Regions from separate parts of the Micromonospora sp. CNZ285 genome, predicted to be linked through region 2. Evidence: riboswitches for the same ligand, from Rfam matches in the RefSeq annotation. Region 2 holds a riboswitch; the other holds the start of a gene.

Region 1 (8,888 bases), 700 kb from region 2:
ACGCGATCGGCCGGTCCAGCACGAAGTCGCTGACCAGCAGGACCGAGCTGACCATCGCGATCAGCATGAAGAACAGGCCGCCGGTGGCCATCCGGTGGGCGAACCGGACCAGCTCCGGCTTGCGCCCCTGCCGGAACAGCGCCCGGTGGAACGCGACCGGCGAGATGATCATCGCGGCGGACGCGGCGGCGGTCAGCAGCGCCAGGATGTAGACGTCCCGCTGGAACTCGGTGGTCCGGTCGAACCCGGCGCTGAACGGCAGCGTCAGCAGGAAGGCGAAGAGGATCTGCACACCGGTCTGCGCGACCCGCAGCTCCTGCAACAGATCGGCGAAGTTGCGCTGCCAGCGCTGCTTCTCGGATTCCTTGGACACTCGCGGACCTCCCCGGAGACGGCACCGCCAGCGGGTGAACGCCCACCGGCAGGAGCGCCTGTGCCCCGTACGGATGATCACGAAACCGGTTCAGGAACCGCGGCGGATCCGGCCCGCGTACCGTGCCTCCAGCTCGGCGTTGTGCTCGTCGCCGCCGGTGATGTTCGCGGACAGGTAGACCGGCGGGCGCTGCCCCGCCGCGACCAGCCGGGCCACCACCTCGGCGACGATCTGCTGGGCGAGCAACGCCGCGGTGATCGAGGAGACCGCGCCGACCGCGCCGCCGCCCGGCAGCGGCAGCGTGGCGTCGCCGTACGGGGCGCCGTTGTCCAGCACGACGTCGGCGAAGTCGGCGAGCTTGCGGCCGGACGGGTGCCGCGACGTCATCCGCGCCGAGTGCTGCGCCGAGGTGATCGCCACCAAGCCGTGCCCGCGTTCCTTCACGATGGACGCGAACTCGACCATCGCCCCGTTCACGCCCGAGTTCGAGGCCAGCACGAACACGTCCTGCGGCCGGATCGGCGCCAGCTCGTAGAGGCGGTGCGCCACCGCCGGGTCGCGTTCCAGCTTCGGGCCGAGCACGTCGGCCGGGTCGCCGCCGATCAGCACCAGATCACGCAGCGCGATCCGGTTGGTGGGCACCAGCCCGCCGGCCCGGCCGGCGATCTCCATGGCCAGCGCCTCGGAGTGCCCGGTGCCGAACGCGTGCACCACACCGTCGGCGCGCAGCGCCGCCGCGATCAGGTCGGCCGCGTCGGCCACGTTCTGCCGCTGCTCGGCGGCGACCCGGCCGATCGTCTCGGTCACCACCGCCAGGTACGCCTCGGCGCTCACCGTCATGCCTCCTCCGTTCCTGCGCACCGGGCGAGGATCGCCTCGGCCAGCGGGCCGGGCGCCTCGTCCGGAATCCAGTGGCTGACGCCGGACAGCTCCACGAACCGGTAGTCACCGGTGACGTGCGCGGCGCACGCCTGCGCGGCCGTCCGGCCGATCGCCACGTCCTTGTCGCTCCACACGAACGTGGTCGGCACCCCGACCGGGGCGACCGCCTTCATGTCCGCACCGGTCATCGCGCGGTACCAGTTCAGCGCCGCCGTCAACGCGCCCGGCTCGCGCATCGGCTCGGCGTACCGGGCCACCGCGCCGGCGTCTCCCACACCGCTGAGCAGCTTGCGCAGCGTGGCGCCGTTCCACGCCAGCAGCACCTTCTCCGCCGTACCGGGCTTGCGGAACAACGCGATGTAGGCGGACTTGACCTTCTGCCGCGGGTCGGTGGCGAGCGCGTGGCCCATCGCGGCCGGGTGCGGCACCGACACCGCGGTCAGCGTCCGCACCCGCTCCGGGTGCGCCGCCGCGAGGCCCCACGCCACGATCGCGCCCCAGTCGTGGCCGACCACGTGCGCGCCGGTCACCCCGAGTGCGTCGAGCACCGCCGCCGCGTCGGCCACCAGCTCCGGAATCCGGTACGCCCCCACGTCCGCCGGACGCGCGCCGGGCGAGTAGCCGCGCTGGTCGAGCGCGTACGTGCGCAGCCCGGCGGCGTGCAGCGCGGGCGTGACCGCGTCCCACTCGCCGGAGTGCTGCGGAAAGCCGTGCAGCAGCAGGACCGGATCACCGCCCTCGGGGCCGCCGGCGCGTACCTCGAACGTCAGTCCCCGCGCATCCACCAGCATGATCGCCACCATACCGACACTCGCCCTGCTGGGCCGGGGGCCGTGGTCGGTGCTAGCGTCTGCGACGAGACAACTTCACATCCGACAGGGGAGCGCACAGCGCTGAGAGTGCGGGCCGATGCCCGCAGACCCTCGAACCTGATCTGGGTAATGCCAGCGCAGGGAGTTCGGTCGACCTCCAGCCGCGTCGCCGTCCGGTGACCACCGGGCGCGGCGTGCGTCTTCTCCTGGTTCACCTCGACGAACTGGGAGCCAACCATGAACCACACCGACAGCAACCGCTGGCGTACCGTCGACATCGTCGTCGCCTCGGTCATCGCCGTCGCCTTCGGCGTCGTGTTCTGGGCCTGGGGCCTGCTCTGGAGCGCCACCGACGCGGCGTTCGCCTTCTTCCCGCCGGCACAGGCCGTGCTCTACGGCGTGTGGCTGATCCCGGCGGTGCTCGCCGGTCTGATCATCCGCAAGCCGGGCGCCGCGCTGTACTGCGAGACGGTGGCCGCGATCATCTCCGCCCTGCTGGGCAGCCAGTGGGCGAGCATCGTGATCCTCCAGGGCCTGATGCAGGGCATCGGCGCCGAGCTGGCCTTCGCCGCGTTCCGGTACCGCTCGTTCCGCCTGCCGGTGGCGGTGCTGGCCGGTGCGCTGACCGGTCTCGGCGCGGCGATCTTCGACTTCGTCTACTGGAACAAGGCGTACGACTTCGCCTCCTACCGCCTGCCGTACGCGCTGATCACGATCGTCAGCGCCACGATCGTCGCCGGTCTGGGCGCGCACGTCCTCACCCGCGCGCTGGCGAACACCGGCGTGCTGGACCGCTTCCCCGCCGGCCGCGACCGAGCCCTGGTCTAGCCCTCCCTCCCCACCCCCACCGCCCCGGTGATCAAGGAGTTTGCGTCCGCCGGGCACGGTTTTCCGGACGCGAACTCCTTGATCACGCAGGCTGGGCCGCGAGAGGGAGAGGGGGTGGGTGGGCGGTGAGCGCTGTGGTGCTGCGGGGGTTCGGGTGGCGGCACGGGGGACGGAAACGCTGGGCTCTGCGCGGGGTGGATCTGCGCGTGGAGAGCGGCGAGCGGGTGCTGCTGCTCGGACCCTCCGGCGCCGGTAAGAGCACGCTGCTTGCGGCGCTGGCCGGGCTGCTGCCGGAGGACTCCGGCGAGCAGGAGGGCACCGTCGAGATCGACGGGCTGGACCCGCGCAAGGCCCGCGAGCGCGTCGGCATCGTCTTCCAGGATCCGGAGTCCCAGCTCGTCATGGCCCGCTCCGGCGACGACGTGGCGTTCGGGCTGGAGAACCGTGGCGTACCCGCCGGGGAGATCTGGCCCCGCGTCGACGAGGCGCTGCAGCGGGCCGGCTTCCCGTACGACAGGGACCGCCCCACCGCCGCGCTCAGCGGCGGCGAGCAGCAGCGGCTGGCGCTGGCCGGCACGCTCGCGCTGCGCCCCGGGCTGCTGCTGCTCGACGAGCCCACCGCCAACCTCGACCCGGCCGGCGCCACCCTGATCCGCCGGGCCGTCGCGAACGCGCTCGACCCGGACACCACGATGGTCCTGGTCGAGCACCGGGTCACCGAGGCGCTGCCGCTGGTCGACCGCGTCGTGGTGCTGGAACCCGGCGGCGGGGTACGCGCCGACGGGCCGCCCGACGCGGTCTTCGCCGCGCACGGCGACGCGCTGGCCGCCGCCGGGGTCTGGGTACCCGGCCACGTCGCGCCACCCCGGCACGCCACCACGCCGCCCGGCGACGTGCTGCTCTCCGCGGAGCGGCTCGGCCTGCCGCCGCGACTCAACCCCACCGATCTTCGGGTACGCGCCGGCGAGGCGCTCGCCGTCCTCGGCCCCAACGGGGCCGGCAAGTCCACACTGGCGCTGCTCCTGGGCGGCCTGCTGAAGCCCGGCACGGGCGCCGTCACCGCGTCGGCGGAACTCGCCGGGCGGGACGCGCGTACTCCCCCGCACCGCTGGCGGGCGCCAGCGCTGGTACGCCGGATCGGTTCGGTGTTCCAGGACCCGGAACACCAGTTCGTCACCGCCACGGTCCGCGACGAGCTGGCGCTCGGCCCGCGCCGCACCGGCCGGCCCGAGTCGGCGGTCACCGCCACCGTCGACGAGCTGCTGCACCGGTTGCGGCTGGACCGGCTGGCCGGCGCCAACCCGTACACCCTCTCGGGTGGGGAGGCGCGGCGGCTGAGCGTGGCGACGGCCCTGGCCACCGCGCCCCGCCTGCTGATCTGCGACGAGCCCACGTTCGGCCAGGACCGGCGGACCTGGCTGGAGCTGGTCGACCTGCTCGCCGAGCTGCGCGACGCCGGGCACGGCGTGGTCACGGTGACCCACGACGAGGACTTCGTCGCCGCGCTGGCCGACCGGACACTCACCCTGCGCCGCGCCCCCGACGGGGTGGTCACGTGATCGGCCTCGAACCGGTCGCCGCGCCCGGCGCTCCGCTGGCCCGGCGCAACCCGGTGGCGAAGCTGGCCGCCGCGCTGGTCTTCACCCTGATCCTGGTGGCGACGCTCGACCCGGTCGCACCGGCCATCGCGATCGCCGTCGAACTCGCGGTGCTGCCGCTGTTCGGTGTCCGCTACCGGGTGCTGGCCCGCCGGGCCTGGCCGCTGCTCGCCGGCGCCGTCGGCATCCTGATCACGCTGGTGCTCTTCGCGGCCGACCGCTCCGGCCGGGTCCTGGTGGAGGCCGGCCCGGTCCTGGTGACCGAGGGCGTCCTCGTCACGGCGCTGGGCCTGGTGCTGCGGATGCTCGCCGTGGCGCTGCCCGGCATCGTCGTGTTCGCCACCACCGACCCGACGGACCTGGCCGACGCGCTGATCCAGAACGCGAAGACGCCCGCCCGGTTCGCCATCGGGGCGCTCGCCGCGTTCCGGATGGTGCCGCTGCTGGAACAGGAGTGGCGGATGATCAGCATGGCCCGCCGGGCCCGCGGCGTGGACGCCGGCCGCAACCCGGTGGCGAAGCTGCGGCTGTTCGCGTCCACCGCGTTCACGCTGCTGGTGGGCGCGATCCGGCGGGGTACCCGGCTGGCGGTGGCGATGGACGCGCGGGGCTTCGACGCGGGTACGCCACGCACCGTGGCCCGCCCGCAGCGCTTCACCCGCGCCGACGCCCTGCTCGTAGCGGGCGCCGCCCTGCTGGCAGGCGGCGCCCTGGCCGCAAGCATCGCCCTGGGCACCTTCCGCCCCTTGATCGGCTGACCCACGCCCCCTCCCCCCTCCCCCCTCCCCCGCCCCGTTGATCATGAAGTTGACGGCACCGGTTGCCCGTTTTGCCGCCGCCAACCTCATGATCAACCAGGATCGGGCGAGATCTTGGTACGGAATGACCCTTATGAGGGCCGGAATCTTCCAAGATCTTCGGGGACGGCCGGGCAGGCCCCGGATGGGGGGCCTGCCCGGTGGCGGGGCTGTCTGTCAGCTACGGCGGAAGGCGTAGAACCGGGTCTGGCCGGCGCGCTGGCTGCGCCCGGTGACCCGGGCCTGCCGCCCTGACGGCGGGCCGGATCTGGGCGGCGTCGCGGACGCGCCCGGCAGGACCGGGATCTCCAGAGAATCCGAGGGCGACACCGTGTCCGGGGACGCGGCGGACGCCGACGGCTCCGTGGGGAGCACCACCGCGGGTGGCGTCACCGTGAGCGCGTCGAGGTTCGGCGCGGTCACCTGCGGCGAGGACTGCTTGCGGGACTTCTTCGGATTGCGCTTCGCGGGCATTCGCGGGCCTCCTGTCGTGCGGGCGCGCCGACCGGGACGCGCCGAGCGAGGGCTCCGGTGCGTTCCGATCACGACAGACACCGCGACCGACGGTGGCGGGGAAGGGATGCGGACGCCCGGAGCAGGACGGGTCCACGGCACTGAAGGCGGTGGACCGGGCTCGGAGGTGGGGCGTCACTTACGCATGCCGTAACGCTAACCCGCCGCGGGGCGCCCCGCATCCGAATTACCGCGCAAGACGCACGGCCACCCGCCGGTCACGCCCTGTCGACGTCCCCGCCCGCTCCCCCGGCGACCGCGATACGGTCGCAGCACGGCAGCACGAACGAGAGGTGGCGGTACGCATGGCAGAGCAGGCGACGGCGCAGATCGGGGTCACCGGTCTGGCGGTGATGGGCCGCAACCTGGCCCGGAACCTGGCCCGCAACGGCTTCGCCGTGGCGGTGCACAACCGGTCGCCGGAACGTACCCGCAGCCTGGTCGCGGAGCACGGCGACGAGGGCACGTTCGTGCCGTCGGAGTCGCTCGCGGACTTCGTCGGCTCGCTGGAGCGGCCCCGCGCGGTGATCGTGATGGTGAAGGCCGGCGCGCCGACCGACGCGGTGATCGACGAGCTGGTCCCGCTGCTGGAGGAGGGCGACATCGTCGTCGACTGCGGCAACGCGCACTTCGCCGACACCCGCCGCCGGGAGGAGGCGCTGCGCGAGCACGGGCTGCACTTCGTCGGCACCGGCGTGTCCGGCGGCGAGGAGGGCGCGCTGCTCGGCCCGAGCATCATGCCGGGCGGGTCGGCCGAGTCGTACCGCAAGCTGGGGCCGATCTTCGAGAAGATCGCCGCGCAGGTGGACGGTGAGCCCTGCTGCCGGCACATCGGGCCGGACGGCGCGGGCCACTTCGTGAAGATGGTGCACAACGGCATCGAGTACGCCGACATGCAGCTCATCGCCGAGGCGTACGACCTGTTGCGGGCCGGTCTGTCGGCGAGCCCGGCGGAGATCGCGGAGATCTTCCGGGAGTGGAACGGCGGCGAGCTGGGGTCGTTCCTCATCGAGATCACCGCCGACGTGCTCGGCCACACCGACGCGGCGACCGGCCAGGCGTTCGTGGACATCGTGCTCGACCAGGCCGAGCAGAAGGGCACCGGCCGCTGGACCGTGCAGAGCGCGCTCGACCTCGGCATCCCGATCACCGGCATCGCCGAGGCCACGTTCGCCCGGTCGCTGTCCGGGCACGCCGACCAGCGCGAGGCCGCCCGCCGGGTGTTCGCCGACGCGGGCGACAAGTGGCAGGTGGACGACCGGGAGACGTTCGTCGAGGACGTGCGCCGCGCGCTGCTGGCCAGCAAGATCGTCGCGTACGCGCAGGGCTTCGACCACATCCGGGCCGGCAGCCGGGAGTACGACTGGGACATCGACCTGGGCGGTACGGCCACCATCTGGCGGGGCGGCTGCATCATCCGGGCCGGTTTCCTGGACCGGATCCGGGAGGCGTACGACGCGGAGCCGGACCTGTCGACGCTGCTCGTCGCGCCCTGGTTCGCCAAGCGGGTCAGCGCCGGCGTACCGGCCTGGCGACGGGTGGTGGCCGACGCGGCCCGGGCGGGCGTACCGGCCCCGGCCTTCGGGTCGTCGCTGGCCTACTTCGACGCGCTGCGGGCGCAGCGACTGCCGGCCGCGCTGATCCAGGGGCTGCGGGACGACTTCGGCGCGCACACGTACCACCGGGTGGACCGGGCCGGCTCGTTCCACACGCTGTGGGCGGGCGACCGCTCCGAAGTGGAGGCGTGAGCCCGGCCGGACGGGTCACCAGGCCCGCTGACCGTCCGGGTCGGGCGCCCAGCCGGCGGCCGGCTCGCCCGCCGCCAGCTCGCCGATCTCACCGGAGCGGACGGCGGGGGTGTGCCCGAGGTCGGCGCACCACCGCTGGGCGACGTCGGCGCACAGTGCGGCGACGGCGTCCCGGCGGGCCGGCTCCACCAGGTCGGCGGCGGCCAGGGCAGCAGTCATCTCGTACCGGAGATCGCGCATCCTCCACCCCCGTGGCGGGCGCGCACCCGGCGGCGCGCCCTGCGCCGATCGTAGAGCGGAACGCCCCGCGCCCGGCGGGAAAGCCGGATGCGGGGCGTCACGCTCGGGCCGGATACCGGCCGCAGCCACCAGGGCCGGACATCGCGTTCAGAAGAACCGGCGACGCTTGGCCTTCTGCGGCCGGATCAGGTCGGCGCCCTTGGTCAGCAGACGGCTCACCCCGGACGGGCCACGACGGGCCTCCAGGGTGTGGCTGAGCCGGCGCGCGCCGGCCGCCGCCAGCGGCACGGCGACCGCCATGACCGCCCACTGCGCGATCCGCTTCTGAATCATGTGGTTCACCTCCGCGTTTGCTGTCTACCGGTATCGGTACCCAGCGCGGCGCGTCGGTAAGCGTGACGTCAGGCGCCCGGGGCGACCGGGTTGGGCAGGGCGCCGCCGAAGCGGCGGTCGCGCTGGGCGTACAGCTCGCAGGCGTACCAGAGGTGACGGCGGTCGAAGTCGGGCCAGAGCGTGTCCAGGTAGACCAGTTCGGCGTACGCGGTCTGCCAGAGCAGGAAGTTGGAGATGCGCTGCTCGCCGGAGGGGCGCAGGAACAGGTCGACCTCGGGCACCTCGGGGTGGTAGAGGTAGCGCGCCACCGTCTTCTCGTTCACCTTGGCCGGGTCGAGCCTGCCGGCCGCGACGTCGCGGGCGATCCCGGCGGCGGCGTCGGCGATCTCCGCCTGGCCGCCGTAGTTGACGCAGAACTGCAGCGTCAGCGTCGAGTTGCCGCGCGACATCTCCTCGGCGGTCTGCAACTCGGAGATGACGCTCTTCCACAGCCGACCGGCACGGCCCGACCAGACCACCCGGACGCCCAGGTCGACGAGCTGGTCGCGGCGGCGGCGGATGACGTCCCTGTTGAAGCCCATCAGGAAGCGGACCTCGTCCGGCGAGCGCCGCCAGTTCTCGGTGGAGAACGCGTACGCCGACAGGTAGGGGATCCCCATCTCGATCGCGCCCTCGACGGCGTCGAACAGGCTGTGCTCGCCCTGCTCGTGCCCCTTGGTGCGAGGCAGCCCGCGCTCCTTGGCCCAGCGGCCGTTGCCGTCCAT
Region 2 (8,888 bases):
CGGCCGGTGGCGTCTTCTCCGCCGACCGGCTCGACCCGGGCACCGCCGTCCTGCTGCGCAAGGCCGACCTGCCGGCCGCCGACGTCACCGGCGCGCTGCTCGACATCGGCTGCGGCTTCGGCCCGATCACCTGCGTCCTCGCCACTGTCGCGCCGAACGCCACCGTCTGGGCCGTGGACGTCAACGAGCGCGCCCGCGCCCTCACCACCGACAACGCGGCAAGGGTCGGCGCCGCCGACCGGGTACGCGCCGTCGCGCCCGACGAACTGCCGGACGACGTCACGTTCGCCCAGATCTGGTCCAACCCGCCGATCCACATCGGCAAACCGGAACTGCACGGCCTGCTGCTGCGCTGGCTGCCCCGCCTCGCCCCGGACGGCGTGGCCTGGCTGGTCGTCGCCCGGCACCTCGGCGGCGACTCGCTGCACCGCTGGCTGGTCGAGCAGGGCTGGTCCGTCGAGCGGCACGCCAGCCAGAAGGGCTACCGGGTGCTGCGGGTCACCCGGTAATCCGGTGTCGTCCACCGACCCGGCTCGGGCAGGATGCCCGCGTGGGATACGTGGACGTGGCAGGAGCGGGGCACATCCTCCCGGACGGGCGTGAGCTGTTCAGCGACGTGTCGTTCCGGGTCGGTGAGGGTGCCAAGGTGGCGCTGGTCGGCCCGAACGGCGCCGGCAAGACCACGCTGCTGCGGATGGTCGCCGGTGACCTGCCGCTGAAGACCGGCGCGATCGCGCGCTCCGGTGGGCTGGGCGTGATGCGGCAGTTCATCGGCATGATCGGCGACGAGTCCACGCTCGCCGACCTCGCCTTGTCGCTGGCGCCGCCGGCGCTGCGCGACGCCGGGCGGCGGCTCGCCGAGACCGAGGCGGCCATGCGGGCGGCCGAGGTCCGCGGCAAGTACAGCTCCGCCGCCGCCAAGACCCAGCTCGCGTACGCCGAGGCGCTCGCCGCCTGGGGCGAGACCGGCGGGTACGACGCGGAGGTCCTCTTCGACACCGTCGCCACCATCGTGCTGGACCTGTCCTGGGACAGCGCCCGGGACCGGCAGGTCCGCACGCTCTCCGGCGGCCAGCAGAAACGCTTCGCGCTGGAACTGCTGCTGCGCGGCCCCGACGAGGTGCTGCTGCTCGACGAGCCGGACAACTTCCTCGACGTACCCGGCAAACGCTGGCTGGAGGCGCGGCTGCGCGAGTCGGGCAAATCCGTGCTCTACGTGTCGCACGACCGGGAACTGCTGGCGCAGACCGCCGACCGGGTCGTCGCGGTGGAGGGCGGCAGCGCCTGGGTGCACCCGGGCGGCTTCGCGAGCTGGCACTCCGCGCGGGTGGCCCGGCACGCCCGCCTCGACGAGCTGCGCAAGCGCTGGGACGAGGAACACCAGAAGCTGCGCGAGCTGATGCTGATGTACAAGCAGAAGGCCGCGTACAACGACGGGATGGCGTCCCGCTACCAGGCCGCGCAGACCCGGTTGCGCAAGTTCGAGGAGGCCGGGCCGCCGCCCGTACCCCCGAAGGACCAGGACATCCGGATGCGCCTGACCGGCGGGCGGACCGGCAAGCGCGCGGTGATCGCCGAGCAGTTGGAGCTGGACGGCCTGACGTACCCGTTCGACCTGGAACTCTGGTACGGCGACCGGGTCGCGGTGCTCGGCGCGAACGGCACCGGCAAGTCGCACTTCCTGCGCCTGCTGGCCCGCGGCGGCACCGACCCCGAGCCGGGCAACACCCCCGTCGACGGCGCCGGCACGCTCGCACCCGTCGCCCACGGCGGCGTGGTGCGGCTCGGCGCGCGGGTGCGGCCCGGGCACTTCTCGCAGACCCACGACCGGCCGGAATTGATGGCGAAGACGCTCGTCGAGGTGCTGTGGCGCGGCGACGACCACCGCGCCGGCATGGACCGGCACGCGGCCATGGCGGCGCTGTCCCGGTACGAGCTCGCCGGCCAGGGCGACCAGCGGTTCGGCACGCTCTCCGGCGGGCAGCAGGCCCGGTTCCTGGTGCTGCTGCTGGAGCTGTCCGGGGCCACGCTGCTGCTGCTCGACGAGCCCACCGACAACCTCGACCTGGCCTCGGCCGAGGCGCTGGAGGCCGGGCTGACCGCGTTCGAGGGGACTGTGGTCGCGGTGACCCACGACAGGTGGTTCACCCGTACCTTCGACCGGTTCGTGCTGTTCCGGGGCGACGGCGACGTGGTGGAGACGCCGGAGCCGGTCTGGGACGTGGGGTGATCGACAGGGACCTGGCCGACCGGCTGTGCGCGGTGGACGGCGTGGTGGCGGTGGCGCTCGGCGGCAGCCGGGCCCGCGGCGACCATCGGCCCGACTCCGACTGGGACCTGGGCCTCTACTACCGGGGCGCGCCGGACCTGGCCGGGCTGCGCGCGGTGGCCGCCTCGATCGCCGACGGGCCGGTGGACCTCACCGCCCCGGGCGGCTGGGGTCCGTGGGTCGACGGGGGCGGCTGGCTGCGCGTCGGCGGCGTCGCGGTGGACTGGATCTACCGCGACCTTGACCGGGTGCACCGGGTCTGGGCGGACTGCCGGGCCGGCCGCTACACGGTCGAGGCGCAGGCCGGGCATCCGCTCGGCTTCTACTCGCACGCGTACGCCGGGGAGGTGGCGCTCGGGCGGGTGCTCGGCGACCCGACCGGCGAACTGACCGCGCTGCGGGCCGAGACCGTCGACTACCCGCCCGCGCTCGGCGCCGCGCTGGTCGCCGGCGGCTGGGAGACCGGGCTGCTGCTCGACGGCGCGGCGAAGGGCGCGGCAGGGGGCGACGCCGGCTACGTGGCCGGCTGCCTGTTCCGGGTGGTCGGCGTGCTGGTCCACGCGCTGCACGGCCGGGCCGGACGGTGGCTCGTCAACGAGAAGGGCATGATCGCGTCCGCCGGGCGCCTGCCCGGTGCGCCGCCGGACTTCGCCGAGCGGGCGCAGGCACTGCTGGGCGCGGTGGGGCGTACCCCTGAGGAACTGGCGGCGACGATCGGTGCCGCCCGGATGCTGGCCGACCAGGTGCTGCCGCTGCCCGGATGACACCCGGGCAGCGGGCATAGGGTGGATCTCGTGAGTGAGATGACCTATCGCCGGCTGGGCGACTCCGGGCTCGTGGTGTCAGTGGTCGGTATCGGCTGCAACAACTTCGGCCGCAAACTCGACAGCGACGGCACCCGGGCGGTGGTGGACGCCGCGCTCGACGCCGGGATCAACTTCTTCGACACCGCCGACATCTACGGCGAGCCGCAGGGCGCCTCCGAGGAACTGCTCGGCCAGGCGCTCAAGGGCCGCCGCGACGACGTGGTGGTGGCCACCAAGTTCGGCATGGACATGCACGGCGCGAACGGGCCGGACCACGGCGCCCGGGGCGCCCGCCGCTACATCGCCCGCGCGGTCGAGGCGTCGCTGCGCCGGCTCGGCACCGACCACATCGACCTGTACCAGATGCACGAGCCCGACCCGGGCACCCCGATCGACGAGACGCTCGCCGCGCTGGACGACCTGGTGACCGCCGGCAAGGTGCGCTACCTGGGCAACTCCAACTTCGCCGGCTGGCAGATCGCCGACGCCGACTGGACCGCGTCGTCGCAGGGGCGTACCCGGTTCATCTCCGCGCAGAACCACTACTCGCTGGTGGAGCGCGGGGTGGAGGACGAGGTGATCCCCGCCTGCGAGCGGTTCGGCCTCGGCATGCTGCCGTTCTTCCCGCTCGCCAACGGGCTGCTCACCGGCAAGTACAAGCGCGGCGAGGCGCCCCCGGCGGGCAGCCGCCTGGCCGGTGGCGGCCGGTACGCCGAGCGGCTGGCCGCCGCGCGCTGGGACGTCATCGAGGCGATCGAGGCGTACGCGGCCGAGCGCGGCATCACCATGCTCCAGGTGGCCATCGGCGGCCTGGCCGCCCGTCCCGCCGTCACGTCCGTGATCGCCGGCGCCACGACTCCGGCCCAGGTGAAGTCAAACGCCGAGGCCGGCACCTGGCAGCCCAGCGACGAGGACCTGGACGCCCTGGACGCCATCCTCTGACCGTCCCCGCCGGGCACCGGCGCGCCCGCTCGCGCGTTGGGTCCGTCCGCGTGTTCGGTCCGCCCGCGCGTCCGGTCCACCCGTGTTCGGTCCGCCCGCGCGTCGCAGGTGCGTCCGCTCGTCGGCGTGCGAGCGAGGGGGCTTGCCCCACGCGGCGGGCGTGCGCCCACCGTGGCCGCCCGCACGCGGAGGCACCCATGGCGTTCCACTCAGAGGCAGCGCTCACGATGGGTGGAACGGTGTGGGTGTCAAAAGGGCCTTGAAACACCCATGGCGTTCCACTCGTCGCCAGATCCAGTCGCGAGTGGAACGCCATGGGTGTCTGCGGGCGGCCTGACGCCCGTGGCGGCTCGGGCGGTCCGGACCGGCCTGGCGGCGGGTGGCGGGCCGGGGCGCGGCGAGGTGAGGCTCGTGGCGGTGGCTGCGGATCAGTGGTCTGCCGCGGTGGCGCGACGTTCGGCCAGGGCCTGGCGCACCAGGGCGACCGTGGCGTCGGGCCGGCGGAGCACGTCGTCGGCGGTGAACCGCAGCACCAACCAGCCGGCTGCGCGCAGCGCGTTCAGGCGCGCCACGTCCCGCCGGAAGTGCGCCTGCTCCCGGTGGTGGTCGCCGTCGTACTCGACCGCGAGACGGAGTGCCGGCCAGGCCAGGTCCACCGGGCCACGAAGCGTCCGCCGGCGCGTACCTCGTGCTCGGCGACGAGCGGGCCGAGGCCGGCGTCGAGCAGGAGCAGCCGCAGGCGTGTCTCCATCGGGGACTCACTCAGCGGCTCGGCCATCGCCAGCACCTCCCGCAGCAGCGGAGCGCCCGGCCAGCCCGGCCGCTCGGCGGCGTAGGCCCGCAGGACGGACAGCTTCACGACCCGGCGACGCAGCAGCGCGTCGACGGCGACCAGCGCCTCGGCGAGTGATCCCTGTCGGCCCAGGTCGAACGCGGTACGCAGTGGGGTGGTGACCGGCAGACCGCCGACGAGGGTGCGGTCCCGCTCCGGCAACGGCGACCGGATCACCCGCAACCGTGGGTGCGATCGCAGTCGAGCGGCAGTCGGCAGCAGCACCGTCACCGGCGCGTCGCGGGTGAGCACGTCCGCGCCGGACAACCAGGCGGCGCTGCGTCCCGCCAGCGCGGCACCCGGCGGCAGGCGCATCGCCACCGCCTCGCACCACATCCGGTGGTCGTCGGCGCGGTGTCCGTCCCGGTGCACGTACACGTCCGGGAGCAGGCGGATCCACGTCGACCCGCGCAGCATCGTCCAGGTGAGCAGCCCTTCGGAGACGGCACGGCTGCCCCGGAACGGCAGGATCGCCAGGCGGCGCGGAACGCGGGCGGGAACGGACATCCAGGCAGCGTGTCGTGACGGGACGGTCACCCGCTGTCCCGATCCGGCGGACGGCTGGTTCCTGGGAAAAACCTCACCCGGGCTTCCGTACGGGCGGAAGGCGTCGTACGGTAGGCCGCAAGTGACCCACGGGAGCCCGGTGCGGACCGGGCTGAGAGGGGGGCTGGGAGCCCCCGACCGTCGAACCTGATCCGGGTAATGCCGGCGCAGGGAGGAGCGTTGCCGTGCTGTCCCTGGGACGACTGCATCTCATCACCGACACCCGGCCGGGGCGTGACCCGCTCGCCGTGCTGCGTGCCGCCCTGCCCGTGGCGGGCGCCGACCTCGTCGTGCAGGTGCGCGTGGAGGACGACGCCACCGACCGGGAGGCGTACGAGCTGGCGTGCCGGGTGGCCGAGGCGTGCCGGCCGTACGGAGCACAGTGCCTGGTCAACGACCGGCTGCACGTGGCGCTCGCGGTGGACGCCGCCGGGGGCCACGTCGGCACGGACGACCTGCCGGTCGCCGCCGCGCGCCGGGTGCTCGGCCCGGACGCGGTGCTCGGCGCGACCGCCCGGGAGCCGGTGGGCGCCCGCGCGGCGGTGGAGGCGGGCGCGAGCTACCTGGGCGTGGGCCCGTGCCACGCCACCACCACCAAGTCCGGCCTGCCGGACCCGATCGGCCCCGACGGGGTACGCGCGGTCGCCGAGGCGGTGAGCGTGCCGGTGATCGCGATCGGCGGGGTGACCGCCGCGAGTGTGCCGGCGTTGCGAGCGGCCGGGGCGTACGGGGTGGCGGTGGTCGGCGCGCTCAGCCTGGCCGCCGATCCCGCGCACGCCACCGCCGAGCTGCTGCGGGCGCTGACGCGATGAGCCCGGCCGACGTGGCGGTGGTGGGCGCCGGGCCGGTGGGACTCGCGATCGCGTGGCGGTGCGCGCAGCGCGGACTGCGCGTGGTGGTGCACGACGACCGGCCCGGGTCGGGTGCCTCGTCGGTGGCCGCCGGGATGCTGTCGCCGGTCGCCGAGGCGTACTTCGGTGAGCACGAGCTGACCGCCCTGCTCGTCGAGTCCGCCGCCCGCTGGCCCGGCTTCGCGGCCGAGCTGACCGAGGCGAGCGGCGTCGACCTCGGCTACCGCACCGAGGGCACGCTCGTCGTCGGGCTCACCGCCGACGACCTGGCCGAGGCGGGGCGGCTGTGGTCGTACCAACGAGGTCTGGGACTGCCGATCACGCCGCTGCGCCCCTCGGAGCTGCGCGACCGTGAGCCGGCGCTGGCGCCGCGCGTGCGCCGCGGCGCTGCGGCGCCCGGCGACCACCAGGTCGACCCGCGGCGGCTGGTCACCGCGTTGCGCACTGCCGCGGAACGCGCCGGCGTGGAGCTGCGCCCGGCCCGCGTCGGCGCGCTGTCCGAGGTGGACGCGCGGGTCACTGTGGTCGCGGCCGGATGCGGCGCGGCGGGCCTGACCGGCCTGCCGGTCCGGCCGGTCAAGGGCCAGGTGCTGCGGCTGCGCGCGCCGGGTGGCGGTCCGCCGGGCTTCCGGCACGTGATCCGGGGGTACGCGGACAGCGAGCCGGTCTACCTGGTGCCCCGGGACAGCGGGGAGGTCGTGGTCGGGGCGACTGTGGAGGAGCGCGCGGACACCGCTGTCACCGCCGGTGGCGTGCTGACACTGCTGCGCGCCGCCGCCGAGCTGGTACCGGAACTCGTCGAGTACGAGCTGGTGGAGGCCGTCGCCGGGCTGCGCCCCGGTACGCCCGACAACGCGCCGATCATCGGGCCGTTGCCCGGGCAGCCGGGCGTGCTCGCGGCGACCGGTCACCACCGGCACGGCATCGTCCTCACCCCGGTCACCGCCGATCTGGTCACCGAGCTGATCGTCACCGGCGAGCCGGATCCCGCGCTCGCCCCCTTCACCCCGGACCGCTTCGGGAAGGAGCGCACGTGGAACTGATCGTCAACGGCACCGGCCGGACGCTGCCCGAGGGCGTCACCGTCGCCGAGGTGGTCCGCACCGTCACCGACCGGGAGCGCGGGCTCGCGGTCGCGGTGAACGGCGAGGTGGTGCCGCGCGGCGGCTGGTCGGCGAGCGTCCTGCGCGACGGCGACCGGGTCGAGGTACTCAGCGCCACCCAGGGCGGGTGACCGGATGTCCACCTTGGAGATCGGTGGGGTCACGTTCGGCTCCCGGCTCATCCTCGGCACCGGCGGCGCGGCCAACCTGCACGTACTGGAGCAGGCGATCCGCGCCTCCGGCACCGAACTGGTGACGTTGGCGCTGCGCCGGGTGGACACCACGCCCGGCGGGTCGGGCGGCCTGCTCGACCTGGTGGAGCGGTGCGGCGTACGGCTGCTGCCGAACACGGCCGGCTGCCGCACCGCGGTGGAGGCGGTGAAGACGGCGCACCTGGCCCGGGAGGCGTTCGACACCGACTGGGTGAAGCTGGAGGTGATCGGCGACGAGCGCACGCTCCTGCCCGACGGGGTGGAGCTGCTGCGCGCCGCCGAGGAACTGGTGGCCGACGGGTTCACCGTGCTGCCGTACACCTCGGACGATCCGGTGCTGGCCCGGCGGCTGGCCGACGTGGGCTGCGCGGCGGTGATGCCGGCCGGGTCGCCGATCGGCTCCGGGCTGGGCATCGGCAACCCGCACCACATCCGGCTGATCCGGGCGGCCGTCGACGTGCCGGTGGTGCTGGACGCGGGCATCGGCACCGCCTCCGACGCGGCGCTCGCCATGGAGCTGGGCTGCGACGCGGTGCTGCTGGCGAGCGCCGTGACCCGGGCCGCCGACCCGGTGGCGATGGCCACCGCGATGCGGTACGCGGTCGAGGCCGGCCGCCTGGCGTACGGCGCGGGCCGCATCACCCGCCGCTTCCACGCCCTGCCGTCCACCCCCGACGAGGGGCGGCCCGACCTGTGACCGCCGTACGCGTTGCGGATCTTGGTACGGAGGCGCCCGTGGAAGGGCGGCCGCGTACCAAGATCCAGGGCGGGCCGAGCGGGGTTGTGCTGTTGACCGATCGGCGCGTCGCTCGGGGGGCGCTCGTCGACGTGGTCGCGGGTGCCGTCGGCGGGGGAGTGCGCTGGGTGGTGCTGCGGGAGAAGGACCTGCCGCGCGCCGAACGTCTCGCGCTCGCCGCCGACCTCCGTGCCGTCCTCGCCGAGGTGGACGGCACGCTGATCGTCGCCGGACCCGATCCGCTCGACGGGGATGCGGTGCACCTGCCCGCCGCCGGCCCGTACCCGCCGCCCGCCGTCGGGCTCGTCGGCCGCTCCTGCCACGACACCGCCGAGCTGGCCCGGCTCACCACCGAGCACTACGCGACGCTGTCCCCGGTCTACGAGACAAGGACGAAGCCCGGCTACGGCCCACCCCTGCACCCCGATGGACTGCGCGAGCTGATCGCGGCAACGAAGGTGCCCGTGCTGGCACTAGGCGGCATCGAAACAGCAGCTCAGGTCAGTGCATGCGTAGAGGCGGGCGCCACCGGAGTAGCAGTCCTGGGCGCCATCATGCGCGCCCCGGACCCCACCGAAACCGCCACCACGC

Evidence for each region. Region 2 has a riboswitch for thiamine pyrophosphate ahead of thiE (thiamine phosphate synthase). Riboswitches for the same ligand answer to the same signal wherever they lie in the genome.
Region 1: linked by a shared signal. The riboswitch ahead of CLT75_RS17280 (ECF transporter S component) and the one ahead of thiE (thiamine phosphate synthase) in region 2 are both predicted to bind thiamine pyrophosphate.

What each region holds. Positions count from the first base shown of each region.
Region 1 is NZ_SPQD01000001.1:3,833,472-3,842,359, forward strand. It holds gene CLT75_RS17265 (DUF6328 family protein) at 1-373, opposite strand, end outside; gene CLT75_RS17270 (sugar isomerase domain-containing protein) at 464-1,213, opposite strand; gene CLT75_RS17275 (alpha/beta fold hydrolase) at 1,210-2,046, opposite strand; TPP riboswitch at 2,123-2,229, shown strand; gene CLT75_RS17280 (ECF transporter S component) at 2,305-2,895, shown strand; gene CLT75_RS17285 (ABC transporter ATP-binding protein) at 3,021-4,454, shown strand; gene CLT75_RS17290 (CbiQ family ECF transporter T component) at 4,451-5,251, shown strand; gene CLT75_RS17295 (hypothetical protein) at 5,468-5,764, opposite strand; gene gndA (NADP-dependent phosphogluconate dehydrogenase) at 6,109-7,551, shown strand; gene CLT75_RS17305 (thioredoxin reductase) at 7,567-7,791, opposite strand; gene CLT75_RS17310 (hypothetical protein) at 7,939-8,124, opposite strand; gene CLT75_RS17315 (isoprenyl transferase) at 8,193-8,888, opposite strand, start outside.
Region 2 is NZ_SPQD01000001.1:4,535,147-4,544,034, reverse strand. It holds gene CLT75_RS20555 (methyltransferase) at 1-509, shown strand, start outside; gene CLT75_RS20550 (ATP-binding cassette domain-containing protein) at 551-2,230, shown strand; gene CLT75_RS20545 (nucleotidyltransferase domain-containing protein) at 2,227-3,033, shown strand; gene CLT75_RS20540 (aldo/keto reductase) at 3,055-4,017, shown strand; gene CLT75_RS33400 (endonuclease domain-containing protein) at 4,446-4,673, opposite strand; gene CLT75_RS20535 (DUF559 domain-containing protein) at 4,577-5,356, opposite strand; TPP riboswitch at 5,475-5,586, shown strand; gene thiE (thiamine phosphate synthase) at 5,584-6,207, shown strand; gene thiO (glycine oxidase ThiO) at 6,204-7,289, shown strand; gene thiS (sulfur carrier protein ThiS) at 7,280-7,480, shown strand; gene CLT75_RS20515 (thiazole synthase) at 7,485-8,258, shown strand; gene CLT75_RS20510 (thiamine phosphate synthase) at 8,321-8,888, shown strand, end outside.